DNA from 2 places in the Streptomyces sp. SL06 genome. Region 2 is predicted to be linked to the other one. Evidence: riboswitches for the same ligand, from Rfam matches in the RefSeq annotation. Region 2 holds a riboswitch; the other holds the start of a gene.
The links. A riboswitch is a leader RNA that binds a small molecule or an ion and turns the genes downstream of it on or off. The one in region 2 is predicted to bind glycine.

Region 1 (7,240 bases), 4.0 Mb from region 2:
GACCGATGGCGAGGTACGGCGCCCCCAGCGCCGGCTGCACCCAGGCGCGGCGCAGCGCGCGGACCGCCGGGGTGCGGTGGGCGTTCTGCGTGAGCAGGGCGTAGAACTGAGGGATCTCGATGGCCGGTTCGGACAGCCGCAGCGGCCCGGCGGGCTGGCGGTCCAGGCCGGAGGCGATGCGGCGCAGGTCCAGCCAGGGGATGCCGACGCCGCCGCCGGGTGCGTGCGGGTTGAGCCAGAGGCCGAAGTGGTCCGGGTACAGGGCGCGGGCCACCTCCAGTCCGTCGACCACCTCGTACGAACGGTTCCAGCCGCTGGCCGACAGCTCCTGGGCGGAGGTGACACAGGGCGCGTAACCGAAGCCCTCCACCTCCATGTTCCCGTACTGGGCGTCCGGGGCGCCGGCCTGGCCGTGCCACAGGAGCATCCAGACCTGGCCGGAGGTGGGGGTCGCGAGCGCGCGGAGCAGGGCCTCGTAGGCGTCGTAGCGCCCGGGGGTCACCTGGCGCAGCATGTGCTCGACCTGCCCGGTCGTGGTGCCGCTGGCGCTCACGTGTATCGCCCCTTCGAGAAGTCCCGGATATGGGACCAGCTTAAGGCTCCGCGAACAGGGGGCGCCCATGCGCTCGGGGCGCGCTGTCGTCCCGCGTGTGCGCCCGCCCGGCCGGCCCTCACAACTCCCGGTCGTAGAAGGGCCGGACCTTCTCCCGCATCCAGTCGCAGACCGGGTCCTGGGCCGCCTCCAGGAGGACCAGGTTGACCTGCCACTTCAGGGGCACCCTGGTCAGGGCCCGGCCCAGGGCGTCCAGGGGCAGGGCGCGGGCGTCGCCCTCCCAGTGGGAGAGTTCGACGCCGACGAACAGGACCGGGTCGGCGGTCTCGACGGCGGCAAGGCAGCGCCGGGCGCTGCGCACGACGCCGACGGCGGCGAACTCGGCGCCGGCCGCGGCCAGGAAGTCCACCGGGTCTTCCTGCCAGTCCGGCTCGAAGAGGCGGACCCGGCCGCCGGCCGCGGCCCCGTCCAGCGGGGTGCGGCCGGCCCGGCACAGCTCGGCCACGGCCGGCGGCGGCAGCGGGATGCCGACCACGCCGTCCGGGTTCACGGCGATGCCGAGCTGCGGCGGCAGCCCGCGGGCGAACTCCACGGCGGGGGCGACGGTGTACGCCATCTGCGCCCCGACGACCTGGCGGAACTGCTCCTCGGAGCTGAAGACCGGCACATAGGCCTGGCCGTCGATCTCCAGCGAGGGCAGGTCGAGGGGGCCGCTGCGCGGCCCGCCGCCGTTCGGCAGCGGCACCCATACGAAGCTGCGGCCGAGCACCTCCACGATCCGGCCGCCCGCGCCGGGCACGCCGAGCGAGGCGGACAGCACCTCCTCCAGCTCGTTGCCGGGCCAACCGCCGTGCGGGTGGGGGTGCGTCTGTGCCGGGAATCCGGCGGAGAAGTCCGCCGGGAGGTCCCCTGGGAAGTCCATCTGCCTACCGCCTGTGCCTGGTACCGCTGCTGTGGCTGAAAAGGCTAACGCGTCCGGTCCGAGGGCCCACCGTCCGTCACCCCGTGAACGCGATCCGGACCAGGGTGTCCGCCGCCGCCCGGTCCAGGAGGACCGCCGAGGCGCAGCCCGCGGGCAGGATGCCGGCGGTGATCGCGCGCAGCAGGCGGGAGTTGGCCGCGCGGTGCCGCAGGAAGGCGTAGCGCGAGACGGCCCGCCCGCGCTCGCGCTGGCCGGCCAGGGCCTCGCCGGCGCCGACGTTGAGCAGCAGCAGGTGCAGGGCGCCGCCCCGGCGGCGTGCTGCGCGGGCCAGCCAGCCGCGCACCCAGGCCTGGGTGCCGCAGTCGTGCACGACGACGCCCCCGCCGGAGCGCAGCGCGCGGCGCAGTCCGGCGTAGTGGGAGAGGCGGACGAGGGGCCGGTAGAGCGCGTACGGCACTAAGCGCGGCGTGCCGCGGTCCCAGCGGTCGCGGGTGTCCTGGGAGTCGACCCGGGGGCCGCGCACGGTGCGGGCCATCAGGGTGGACTTGCCGCTGCCGGGCAGCCCGGTGATCACCACCAGGTCCCGGGGGCCGAAGAGCAGGGCGTGCGGGCTGCGGCCGTCGCGGTCCCGCAGGTCGCGGACGACGGGTGCGGTCGGTTCCGCGCGGACCGCGCGGGCCGGGGCGGCGGGCTGCTCGGGCAGGGCCGGGCCCAATGCCGTGGCGTACGCCGTGGTGCTGTTCACCGTGATCGTCCTCCCCCTGGGGCGGTTCGGGCTCCCGCCTCCGTCGAGTGTAAAGAGAAGGTAATGCGCGGGTCTCCCGGTTTCGTTCACTTGCTGCCACAAGCCGGTCACAAGTGCGGCCCTGCCCAGGACCGGGCCGGGCGTGCGATGATGGCGGCGCCAACTGCATACCGGCCGTTTGAATCCGCGCGGGAGAGTCCCCGGCCTTCGCCGGGGCGCCGAAGGAGCAAGTCCCTCCCTTGAATCTCTCAGGCACCGTTACCGCGCGGGCGAGGCACATCTGAAAAGCGGACCGCCCCCGACGGCGGTCCCACCCAAGGTGCAAGTCCTGACCGCCGTGCCGCGGCGGTCATGGCGAACCTCTCAGGTTCCGATGACAGATGGGGAGGACCGACCTCGCCCGTGCCGTCCTGCCCTGGGAGACGACCGACCGATGAGCAGTACCGAACGCCGCCGTACCGCGCTGGATGCCACGCATCGCGCGCTGGGCGCGACCATGACCGACTTCGCCGGCTGGGACATGCCCCTGCGCTACGGCTCCGAGCGCGACGAGCATCTCGCCGTGCGCTCCCGGGCCGGTCTCTTCGACCTCTCGCACATGGGCGAGATCACCGTCACCGGTCCGCAGGCCGCGGCCCTCCTCGACCACGCGCTGGTCGGCAACATCGGCGCCGTGCGGCCGGGCCGGGCCCGCTACACCATGATCTGCCGCGAGGACGGCGGCATCCTGGACGACCTGATCGTCTACCGGCTCGGCGAGAGCGAGTACCTGGTGGTGGCCAACGCCTCCAACGCCCAGGTCGTGCTGGACGCGCTGACCGGGCAGGCGGCCGGCTTCGACGCCGAGGTCCGCGACGACCGCGACGCCTACGCGCTGCTCGCCGTGCAGGGTCCCGAGTCCCCCGGCATCCTCAAGAGCCTCACCGACGCCGACCTGGACGGCCTGAAGTACTACGCGGGCCTGCCCGGCACCGTGGCCGGTGTGCCGGCGCTGATCGCGCGCACCGGCTACACCGGCGAGGACGGCTTCGAGCTGTTCGTGGGTCCGGAGCACGCCGTCGCGCTGTGGGAGGCGCTGACCGGGGCGGGCGAGGGCGTCGGCCTGGTCCCGTGCGGTCTGTCCTGCCGGGACACGCTCCGCCTGGAGGCGGGCATGCCGCTGTACGGGCACGAGCTGACGACCGCCCTGACGCCCTTCGACGCCGGGCTCGGCCGGGTGGTGAAGTTCGAGAAGGAGGGCGACTTCGTCGGCCGCGCGGCACTGGCCGAGGCCGCCGGGCGCGCCGCCGCCACGCCGCCCCGGGTCCTGGTCGGCCTGGTCGCCGAGGGCCGCCGGGTCCCGCGCGCCGGGTACCCGGTCGTCGCCGGCGGCGAGGCCGTCGGCGAGGTCACCTCCGGCGCGCCGTCCCCGACGCTCGGCAGGCCGATCGCCATGGCGTACGTCGACCCCGCGCACGCGGCACCGGGCACGCCGGGGGTCGGCGTGGACATCCGGGGCAGCCACGAGCCGTACGAGGTCGTGGCGCTGCCGTTCTACAAGCGCCAGAAGTAGACACTGGGCGTCGGGGCACCCTCGCCGCCCCGCGCGTGTTCTCGCCGCTCACCAGCGGTTTCAGCAGTACCCCCTTGATCAGCCTTCATCAGCACTCCGCCGCGTACAGGAGAATTCAGGCCATGAGCAATCCCCAGCAGCTGCGCTACAGCAAGGAGCACGAGTGGCTGTCGGCCGCCGAGGACGGCACCTCGACGGTCGGCATCACGGAGCACGCGGCCAACGCGCTCGGTGACGTTGTGTTCGTCCAGCTCCCCGAGGTCGGCGCCTCGGTGTCCGCGGGCGAGACCTGCGGCGAACTGGAGTCGACCAAGTCGGTCTCCGACCTGTACTCCCCGGTCTCCGGCGAGGTCACCGAGGTCAACGAGGACGTCGTCAACGACCCGTCGCTGGTGAACTCCGCGCCCTTCGAGGGCGGCTGGCTGTTCCGGGTACGTGTCACGGACGAGCCGGCCGACCTGCTCTCCGCCGACGAGTACACCGCCTTCACCGCCGGCTGAGGAGTCACCCACCGCATGTCGCTTCTGAACACGCCCCTGCACGAACTCGACCCCGACATCGCCGCCGCCGTCGACGCCGAGCTGGACCGCCAGCAGTCCACCCTCGAGATGATCGCCTCGGAGAACTTCGCTCCGGTCGCGGTCATGGAGGCCCAGGGCTCGGTCCTGACCAACAAGTACGCCGAGGGCTACCCCGGCCGCCGCTACTACGGCGGCTGCGAGCACGTCGACGTGGTCGAGCGGATCGCCGTCGACCGGGTGAAGGCGCTCTTCGGCGCCGAGCACGCCAACGTGCAGCCGCACTCCGGCGCCCAGGCCAACGCCGCCGCGATGTTCGCGCTGCTCGAACCGGGCGACACGATCATGGGTCTGAACCTCGCCCACGGCGGGCACCTGACCCACGGCATGAAGATCAACTTCTCCGGCAAGCTCTACAATGTCGTCCCGTACCACGTCGGCGAGGACGGCCGGATCGACATGGCCGAGGTGGAGCGCCTCGCCAAGGAGAGCAGGCCGAAGCTGATCGTGGCCGGCTGGTCGGCCTACCCGCGGCAACTGGACTTCGCCGCGTTCCGCGAGGTCGCGGACGAGGTCGGCGCCTATCTGATGGTCGACATGGCGCACTTCGCCGGTCTGGTCGCGGCGGGCCTGCACCCGAACCCGGTTCCGCACGCCCACGTCGTGACCACCACCACGCACAAGACGCTGGGCGGTCCGCGCGGCGGTGTGATCCTGTCCACCGCCGCCTTGGCGAAGAAGATCAACTCGGCTGTCTTCCCCGGTCAGCAGGGCGGCCCGCTGGAGCATGTGGTGGCCGCGAAGGCCGTCTCCTTCAAGGTCGCCGCGAGCGAGGAGTTCAAGGACCGCCAGCGCCGTACGCTGGAGGGCGCGCGCATCCTGGCCGAGCGCCTGGTGCGCGACGACGCGAAGGCGGCGGGCGTCTCGGTCCTGACCGGCGGCACCGACGTCCACCTGGTCCTGGTCGACCTGCGCGCGTGCGAACTGGACGGGCAGCAGGCCGAGGACCGCCTCCACGAGGTCGGCATCACGGTCAACCGCAACGCCGTCCCGAACGACCCGCGTCCGCCGATGGTGACGTCCGGTCTGCGCATCGGTACGCCCGCCCTGGCGACCCGCGGCTTCACGGCCGAGGACTTCGCCGAGGTCGCGGACGTGATCGCGCAGGCGCTCAAGCCGTCCTACGACGCGCCGTCGCTCAGCGCCCGGGTGAAGGCCCTGGCCGACAAGCACCCGCTGTACCCGGGTCTGGACAAGTAGCGCCCGAGGCGTTCGGGGGCGCCGTGCCCGCCACAAGCGGAACACGGCGCCCCGCCCGAAGCACCACCCTCTGCACCACCCCGTTGTGAGGAGTCCCCGTGGCCATCTCGGTCTTCGACCTGTTCTCGATCGGCATCGGCCCGTCGAGTTCCCACACGGTCGGCCCGATGCGCGCGGCCCGCATGTTCGCCCACCGCCTGCGCAACGAGGAGCTGCTGGACTCCGTGGCCTCGGTCCGCGCCGAGCTGTACGGCTCTCTCGCCGCCACGGGCCACGGGCACGGCACGCCCAAGGCGGTGCTGCTCGGCCTGGAGGGCGACTCGCCGCGCACGGTGGACGTGGAGAAGGCCGACGACCGGGTCGGGGCGATCAGGTCCTCGGGCCGCATCAGCCTCCTGGGCGAGCACGAGATCGCCTTCTCCTACGACGACGACATGGTCCTGCACCGCCGCGAGGCGCTCCCGTACCACGCCAACGGCATGACGCTGCGGGCGTACGACGCGACGGGCGCGCAGGTGCGGACGAAGACGTACTACTCGGTCGGCGGCGGCTTCGTCGTGGACGAGGAGGCGGTGGGCGCGGACCGCATCGTGCTCGACGACACGGTGCTGAAGTACCCCTTCCGCACCGGCGACGAACTGCTGCGCCTGGCCCGGGAGACGGGCCTGTCCATCTCCGCCCTGATGCTGGAGAACGAACGGGCCTGGCGCGAGGAGGCCCGAATCCGCGAGGGCCTGCTGGAGATCTGGGGCGTGATGCGGGCCTGTGTGGAGCGCGGCATGTCCCGCGAGGGCATCCTGCCGGGCGGCCTGAAGGTGCGTCGGCGCGCCGCGAACACCGCGCGCAAACTGCGCTCCGAGGGCGACCCGAAGGCCCTGGCCATGGAGTGGATCACGCTCTACGCGATGGCGGTGAACGAGGAGAACGCGGCCGGCGGCCGGGTGGTCACGGCCCCGACGAACGGCGCGGCGGGCATCATCCCGGCCGTCCTGCACTACTACATGAACTTCGTGCCCGGCGCCGACGAGGAGGGCGTGGTCCGCTTCCTCCTCGCGGCCGGCGCCATCGGCATGCTCTTCAAGGAGAACGCCTCCATCTCGGGCGCCGAGGTCGGCTGCCAGGGCGAGGTGGGCTCCGCCTGCTCCATGGCGGCGGGCGCGCTCGCCGAGGTGCTGGGCGGCACGCCGGAGCAGGTGGAGAACGCCGCGGAGATCGGCATGGAGCACAACCTCGGTCTGACCTGCGACCCGGTCGGCGGCCTGGTCCAGATCCCGTGCATCGAGCGCAACGGCATGGCCGCGGTCAAGGCGGTCACCGCGGCCCGGATGGCGATGCGCGGCGACGGGTCCCACAAGGTGTCCCTCGACAAGGTCATCAAGACCATGAAGGAGACCGGCGCGGACATGTCGGTCAAGTACAAGGAGACGGCGCGGGGCGGGCTGGCGGTGAACATCATCGAGTGCTGAGCGCCCCGCGCGCCGGTCGTGCGCGCCGTGCGAGCGGCCCTTGGAAGCGAACTCGGAGTTTCCGCTTCCGGTGAGGATCGGCCATGCCATGGTGGGGGAATAACCAACTCCCGTCCCCCCACAGGCCATCAGGGAGGCCCCATGCTGCGCGGCATCGACGTCAGCGCCTACCAGTCCGCCACCTACGCCACGGCCGGCCTCTCCTTCGTCTTCGTCAAGGCGAC
Region 2 (7,240 bases):
CTTGAGCCCCTCGCCGCCCATCAGCCGGACGTACGACCAGGAGATCGGCAGGATGCCCGCCGAGCCCCACGGCGCCGCCGAGACCGGACCGACACCCGTCTGCGGACCGGCCGCGGCCTGCAAGGGGTGGTTCGGCAGGTACGGCGCCAGATGCGACCGTACGGCCACGGGGCCGACGCCGGGACCGCCGCCGCCGTGCGGGATGCAGAAGGTCTTGTGCAGGTTCAGGTGCGAGACGTCGCCGCCGAAGTGGCCCGGCTTGGCGAGGCCGACCAGGGCGTTGAGGTTGGCACCGTCCACGTAGACCTGTCCGCCGGCGTCGTGCACCCGGGCGCAGATGTCGGCGACGTGCTCCTCGAAGACGCCGTGCGTGGAGGGGTAGGTGATCATCAGCACGGCCAGTTCCTCGCGGTGCTGCTCGATCCTGGCGCGCAGATCCTCGACGTCGATCTCGCCGTCCTCGGCGGTCTTGACGACGACCACCTTCATGCCGGCCAGCACGGCGCTGGCGGCGTTGGTGCCGTGCGCGGAGGACGGGATGAGGCACACGGTGCGCTGCTCGTCGCCGTTGGCCCGGTGGTAGCCGCGTACGGCGAGCAGGCCCGCGAACTCGCCCTGCGAGCCGGCGTTCGGCTGGAGCGACACCTTGTCGTACCCGGTGACCTCGGCGAGCCGCTCCTCCAGCTCACGGATGAGCGTCAGGTAGCCCTGCGCCTGCTCGGCGGGCGCGAAGGGGTGCAGCGCACCGAACTCGGGCCAGGTGACCGGCTCCATCTCGGTGGTCGCGTTGAGCTTCATGGTGCAGGAGCCCAGCGGGATCATGCCCCGGTCCAGCGCGTAGTCCCGGTCGGAGAGACGGCGCAGATAGCGCAGCATCGCGGTCTCGGAGCGGTACTGCCGGAAGACGGGGTGGGTCAGGAAGTCGTCGGTGCGCAGCAGCGCCTCGGGCAGCGTCTCCTCGGTCCCCGCGTCCAGGGACTCGATGTCGGCCTCGACGCCGAAGGCGTGCCACACGCCGCCGAGCTGGGCGCGCGTGGTGGTCTCGTCGCAGGCGAACGAGACGTGGTCGGCGTCGACGAGCCGTACGTTGACGCCGTTCTCGCGGGCGGCGCGGACGACCTCGGCGGCCCGGCCCGGCACCCGCGCGGTGACCGTGTCGAAGTAGGCGCCGTGGACGATCTCGACGCCGCCGGCCGCGAGGCCCGCCGCGGCGAGGGAGGCGTACCGGTGGGCGCGCCGCGCGATGGCCCGCAGCCCCTCCGGTCCGTGGTACACGGCGTACATGCCGGCCATGACGGCGAGCAGCACCTGCGCGGTGCAGATGTTGCTGGTGGCCTTCTCGCGGCGGATGTGCTGCTCGCGGGTCTGCAGGGCGAGGCGGTAGGCCTTGTTGCCGTCGGCGTCCACGGACACACCCACCAGGCGGCCGGGCAGGCTGCGCGCGAACTTCTCGCGCACCGCCATGTAGCCGGCGTGCGGCCCGCCGAAGCCCATGGGCACGCCGAAGCGCTGGGTCGTGCCGATGGCGATGTCCGCGCCCAGTTCGCCGGGCGAGGTGAGCAGGGTGAGGGCGAGCAGGTCGGCGGCGACGGTGACGAGCGCGCCGAGTTCGTGCGCCCGGTCGACGACCGGCTTGATGTCGCGTACGGCACCGGAGGCGCCGGGGTACTGGATCAGGACGCCGTTGATCTCCCGTTCGGCGACCTCGGCCGGGATGCCCTCGCTCAGGTCGGCGACGACGACCTCGACGCCGGTCGGCTCGGCGCGGGTCCGGATCACGGCGACGGTCTGCGGCAGGGCGTCCGCGTCGACCAGGAACAGGCCCTTCTTGTTCCCGCCCATGCGGCGGGAGAGCGCCATCGCCTCGGCGGCGGCGGTGCCCTCGTCGAGCAGCGAGGCGCCGGAGGTCGGCAGGCCGGTGAGGTCGGCGACCATGGTCTGGAAGTTCAGCAGGGCCTCCAGGCGGCCCTGGGAGATCTCCGGCTGGTACGGCGTGTAGGCGGTGTACCAGGCGGGGTTCTCCATGACGTTGCGCAGGATGACCGACGGGGTGAACGTGCCGTAGTAGCCGAGGCCGATCATGGAGTCGAGGACCTGGTTGCGGTCGGCCAGTGAGCGCAGCTCGGCCAGCACCTCGGCCTCGGAGCGGGCGCCCGGCAGGTCGAGCGCCTCGGTGTTCTTGATCACGTCCGGCACCGCGGCGGCCGTCAGCTCGTCGAGCGAACCGTATCCGACCTGCGCGAGCATCTTGGCCCTGGCCTCCTGGTCGGGGCCGATGTGGCGCTGCTCGAACGGCGCTGCCTGTTCGAGTTCGGAGAGCGGAATGCGATGGGCGGTCATTGCGGAGGCCTCCTGGTCTGACGACCTTCGAGGGGCACCACGGCGCGGGTACCCGGACGGCCTCCCCCTCTGTCATCTCAACCTGAGAGCTTCACCGGGCGGCCCGAGGGCGCTCCCGGCTTTCACCGTCGGTGAGGGCGGAAGCCGTCGACACCCGCCCTGCTTTCCAGAGTGACCTCGTCCGCGCGGTACGTGAGCCTGAGAGATTCCGGGGAGGATTTGCTCCTTCGGCGCCTCCGACGGTGTTCGGAGGACTCTCCCGCGCGGGGTCAGCAGCCGTCTGCCAGCCTACCAGCGAGGCCGCCGCACGGGCCTTCGAGTGGCCAACCGCCCCCATGTGCTCTTTTGTAGTACTTACGGATGATTCAGTGGCTGGTGTGCGACCCCAGTGCGACCAAGTGGAGGGCCCCGTGCGTACTGACATCGACCCGCGGAACCTGATCGGCCGCAAGGCCTTCGACCGTGACGGCACCAGGATCGGCACCGTCGACGAGGTCTATCTCGACGACGCCACCGGCGTCCCCGAGTGGGCGGCGATACGCACCGGTCTGTTCAGCAGGGACGCCTTCGTGCCCCTGGAGCCCAGCGAGCTGGTCGAGGGCACCCTGCGCGTGCCCTTCGACCGGTCCCTGATCAAGGAGGCGCCCGACTTCGGCGTCGGCCGCCACCTCTCGCCGGAGCAGGAACTCCAGCTCTATCACCACTACGGCCTCGACGTGGCCGCGCCCGATCCGCTCCCCGACCACGACTTCGGCAAGCTCGCGGGCACGGGCAACGAGGAGAACTGACACCCCGTCCGCACGACACACGCCCGCCGGGTCCTGGGGGGTGTCGTGCGGATCAAGCCGCGGACACGGGGCCCGGCACGCACGTCCGCGGCGTTGTCGTCACTCGCCGACGCTCCGCGTCGACTCCCTCCTCCGCCTCGCGGCCGCACGCACCGGACCCCGCTCACCGGCACCGAGGAGCACCGCCGATCTCCCACGGCCTGATCCACACGACGCCCCCTAGCCTGGCGCCGGTCTCACGGGCCCCCTCGGACCGGTCCGCGCGCCGGCGTCCGACACGCCGGTCCCGCCGGCATCCGCGTCCGCGACCAGGCCTGCCCGTCCCCCTCGCCGGGTCTTCGCCCCACGGGCCGGACCAGCGGCAGCGGATCGGCCGGCGTCAGCTCCCGGGCGTCCACCGGAAAGGTGCGCACCCGGCCGACCGCCGAGTACGGCGTCTCGAACCGCACGGTGACCCGCCCGAGCCCGCTGCCCTGCACCCACCCGTGCCCGTACTGCGTGTGCCGCACGTCGTGCCCCGCGGGCCACCGGCGCTCGGCGGGGGCCGCAGGCTGCTCGGCCGCCACGGGCTCGGCATCGGGCTCCTCGGCGAGTTCCTCGGCCCGGTCCCCCGCCGCCTGCGCGAACAGGTCCTCCTGCGTGTAGTCGGCGAGCCCGCTGACGCCGACCCCGAGCAGCCGCACGCCGCCGGTGGTGTCCACCGAGTCCAGCAGCCGGGCGGCGGCCTCCCGCACCACCGCCGGGTCGTCCGTGGGCCCGCGCAGGGTCTCGGAGCGCGTCAGCGTGGAGAAGTCGTATCTGCGCACCTTGAGGACGATGGTCCGCCCGGACAGACCGGACCCGCGCAGCCGCCGCACGCACCGGTCGGCCAGCCGCCCCACCTCCACGCCGACCCGCACCCGGTCGTGGATGTCCACGTCGTAGGTGTCCTCGACCGACACCGACTTGGTCTCCCGCTCGGACACCACGGGCCGCTCGTCGAGCGCCAGCGCCATGGCGTACAGGGCGTGGCCGTGCGCCTTGCCCACCATCCGAACCAGCTCGTCCTCGCCCGCCTCGGCGAGTTCGCCGACCGTGGTGATCCCGGCCCGCCGCAGATGGTCGCCCGTCGCCGGTCCCACCCCGGGCAGCGTCCGCACGGACATCGGCTCCAGCATGGCCCGCTCCGTCCCCGGCGGGATCAGCACCAGCCCGTCGGGCTTGGCCTCCTCGGAGGCGATCTTGGCCAGCATCTTGGAGGCGGCGAGCCCCACGGATCCGGTGAGTCCGGTGACGGCGCGGATGTCCGCGCGCAGCTTCGCCCCGGTCAGCCGTGCCGACTCCGCGTCCCGGGCCGCTCCGCCGGCCTCCAGATCCACGAAGGCCTCGTCCAGGCTCAGCGGCTCCACCAGCGGCGACAGCTCCCGCAGCAGCCGCATCACCTGCTCGCTGATCGACCGGTAGAGCTGGAAGCGCGGAACGAGATACGCGGCGTTGGGCGCCAGCCGCCGGGCCTGGCCCATGGGCATCGCCGAATGGACGCCGAAGACCCGCGCCTCGTACGAGGCGGTGGCGACCACGCCGCGCGGTCCGAGGCCACCCACGACGACCGCCTTCCCGCGCAGGCTCGGCTTGGACGCCTGCTCCACCGAGGCGAAGAAGGCATCCATGTCGAGATGCAGGATCGTGGGCGCGGTTCTCACATCTCCGATGCTGCCCTACGCCACTGACAATGCGCCCGTGTGCGGCGGCGGGTCAGACCGCCCGGTTGCGCCGCCGGGCCAGCTCGTCCGCCGGATTGTGCCCGACCAGGGTCTCCCCCGTGTCGATCCGCTCCCCGTGCAGCTGGGACAGCGCGCTCTCGACGTCCCGCCACACCACGCCCACGGCGATCCCGAAGATGCCCTGGCCGCCCTGGAGCAGGGCGTGCACCTCGTCGGGCGACGTGCACTCGTAGACCGTGGCGCCGTCGCTCATCAGCGTCATCCGCTCCAGGTCCCGGAAGCCGCGCTCCCCGAGGTGCTGGACGGTGGTGCGGATGTTCTGCAGGGACACGCCGGTGTCGAGGAAACGCTTCACGATCTTCAGCACGACCACGTCGCGGAAGCTGTACAGGCGCTGTGTCCCGGATCCGTGCGCGGGCCGCACGCTGGGCTCGACGAGGCCGGTTCGGGCCCAGTAGTCGAGCTGCCGGTAGGTGATACCGGCGGCTGCGCAGGCCGTCGGCCCGCGGTAGCCGATCTGCTCGGACGCCATGGGCGTCGCCCCTTTGCTGCTCGGCACGGCAGCCGACCGCTGCGCAGCGGGATCGGCCGCGCCACCGTGCTGGGGATACGCCCCGCTCGCGCGGAGCCGAGAGCTGGGGGGAGGGTACGGACCGCTCACCCCGAGACTGCGCCCGGGGCCACCCCCAGCCGTACCGTCGCCGCTCGTTCTCACGCCGACCTCCGTCCTTGACCTGCCTCCTCGAAGGTAGGCAGTCACCAAGGGTGCGTCAACGATCGCCACACTCGGCACGCCGAGTGATAATCACCCTACGAGTGGTTTCGCGTGCCCTCACACGGGGAAAGGCTAGCCGAATGTGCCAAAACGGACCCCGTGGCACCTCGGCCCCGCGCCCTCACTGATTGCTGCTCCCGAAGTCCTCCGGCGAGATCTGGTCGAGGAACTCGCGGAACTTCTCCACCTCGTCCTCCTGCTCGTCCGGGATGGCGATGCCGGCGTCGTCGAGCACCGTGTCGCTGCCGTAGATCGGCGTCCCGGTGCGCAGGGCCAGCGCTATGGCGTCGGACGGCCTGGCGCTCACCTCGACACCGCTCGCGAATACCAGCTCGGCGTAGAAGACCCCGTCACGCAGGTCCGTGATGCGCACTTCCGTGAGTTCCTGGCCGACGGCTTCCAGCACGTCCTTGAACAGGTCGTGGGTCAGCGGCCGTGCGGGGGCCATGCCCTGCTGGGCGAAGGCGATCGCCGTCGCCTCCCCAGGCCCGATCCAGATGGGAAGGTAACGGTCGCCCCCGACCTCGCGCAGCAGAACGATCGGTTGGTTGGAGGGCATCTCGACCCGGACACCTACGACATCGAGCTCGTTCACACAGCAACCCTAGGCCGTGCCCGGGACGTTTGGGTAGTCGGGCCGGGATCGGGTGGGCGATACGGGTCCTCGGACCCGCCCGTCTCAGGGCAGCCGCACACCGAGGGCGGTCTGCACCAGCGCCGCGTGCAGTTTCACCGCCAGCCCGGCCAGCTCCTTGGTGCGGTCTTCCGCATGTGCCCTGGTCTGAGGGTTGCGATGCCGCTTCAGCGGGGCCACCACCTGCTCCACGAGCCCGGCCTCGCGGTCGGCGGCCGCCTTCATCACCCGCAGATGCCGCGGCTCGATCCCGGACCGCCCCAGCTGGACCACCAGCGACGCCACGGTGACCGCCTCGGCGTCGTACGCCCCGTCGGGCAGCGGGGCGAGGAGGCCGTACGACTCCCACTCCTTCAGCTCCTGGTCGCCGACACCGGCCGCGGCGAGCAGCTCGTCCCGCCCGATCCGGGCGACCGTCGGCGCCTCGGCGGGCTCCGGTACGGCCTCCCCGTCCCGCTGCCTGCCCAGGGTCGGCAGCGGCGCGGCCTCGCCGCGCTCCATGGCGTCCAGGTGCTCCCGGATCACCTTCAGCGGCAGATAGTGGTCCCGCTGCATGCGCAGCACCCGGCCGAGGCGCTCCACATCGTGGGGCCCGAACTTGCGGTACCCGGCCGGGGTCCGGCGTGGCTCGACGAGCCCCTCCGACTCCAGGAAACGGATCTTGGAGATGGTGATGTCGGGGAACTCGTCACGCAGCGCGTTCAGCACCGCACCGATGCTCATCAGCCCGCTGTCCGCGGCGGTGGTGCCGGGCGTGGCACCACCGCTCGGTGATTGCAGCATGGACCTTCCCTGAGGGTTGCCCGGACGGGCGCCCGGGGTCGGGTCAGTAACCCCGCTGGCTCGCGTAGAACACCAGCCGGTACTTGCCGATCTGCACCTCGTCACCGTTCGACACGGCGACCTGGTCGATGCGCTCACGGTTGACGTACGTGCCGTTCAGGCTGCCGACGTCGGCGACCGTGAACGAACCGTCGGGACCGCGGCGGAACTCGACGTG

Region 1: it holds a riboswitch for glycine, as region 2 does, so the genes downstream of both, gcvT (glycine cleavage system aminomethyltransferase GcvT) here and gcvP (aminomethyl-transferring glycine dehydrogenase) in region 2, are expected to answer to the same signal.

What each region holds. Positions count from the first base shown of each region.
Region 1 covers NZ_JBSYOT010000002.1:2,095,477-2,102,716, forward strand. The annotation lists gene AC4IHM_RS09350 (enhanced serine sensitivity protein SseB C-terminal domain-containing protein) at 1-553, opposite strand, end outside; gene AC4IHM_RS09355 (enhanced serine sensitivity protein SseB) at 672-1,475, opposite strand; gene AC4IHM_RS09360 (AAA family ATPase) at 1,552-2,220, opposite strand; glycine riboswitch at 2,400-2,494, shown strand; glycine riboswitch at 2,495-2,610, shown strand; gene gcvT (glycine cleavage system aminomethyltransferase GcvT) at 2,654-3,772, shown strand; gene gcvH (glycine cleavage system protein GcvH) at 3,895-4,272, shown strand; gene glyA (serine hydroxymethyltransferase) at 4,288-5,550, shown strand; gene AC4IHM_RS09380 (L-serine ammonia-lyase) at 5,649-7,016, shown strand; gene AC4IHM_RS09385 (glycoside hydrolase family 25 protein) at 7,158-7,240, shown strand, end outside.
Region 2 covers NZ_JBSYOT010000002.1:6,134,046-6,141,285, reverse strand. The annotation lists gene gcvP (aminomethyl-transferring glycine dehydrogenase) at 1-2,340, opposite strand, end outside; glycine riboswitch at 2,517-2,612, opposite strand; gene AC4IHM_RS28175 (PRC-barrel domain-containing protein) at 2,751-3,128, shown strand; gene AC4IHM_RS28170 (DNA polymerase IV) at 3,365-4,810, opposite strand; gene AC4IHM_RS28165 (MerR family transcriptional regulator) at 4,863-5,546, opposite strand; gene AC4IHM_RS28160 (bifunctional nuclease family protein) at 5,728-6,201, opposite strand; gene ftsR (transcriptional regulator FtsR) at 6,286-7,023, opposite strand; gene AC4IHM_RS28150 (zinc-ribbon and FHA domain-containing protein) at 7,067-7,240, opposite strand, start outside.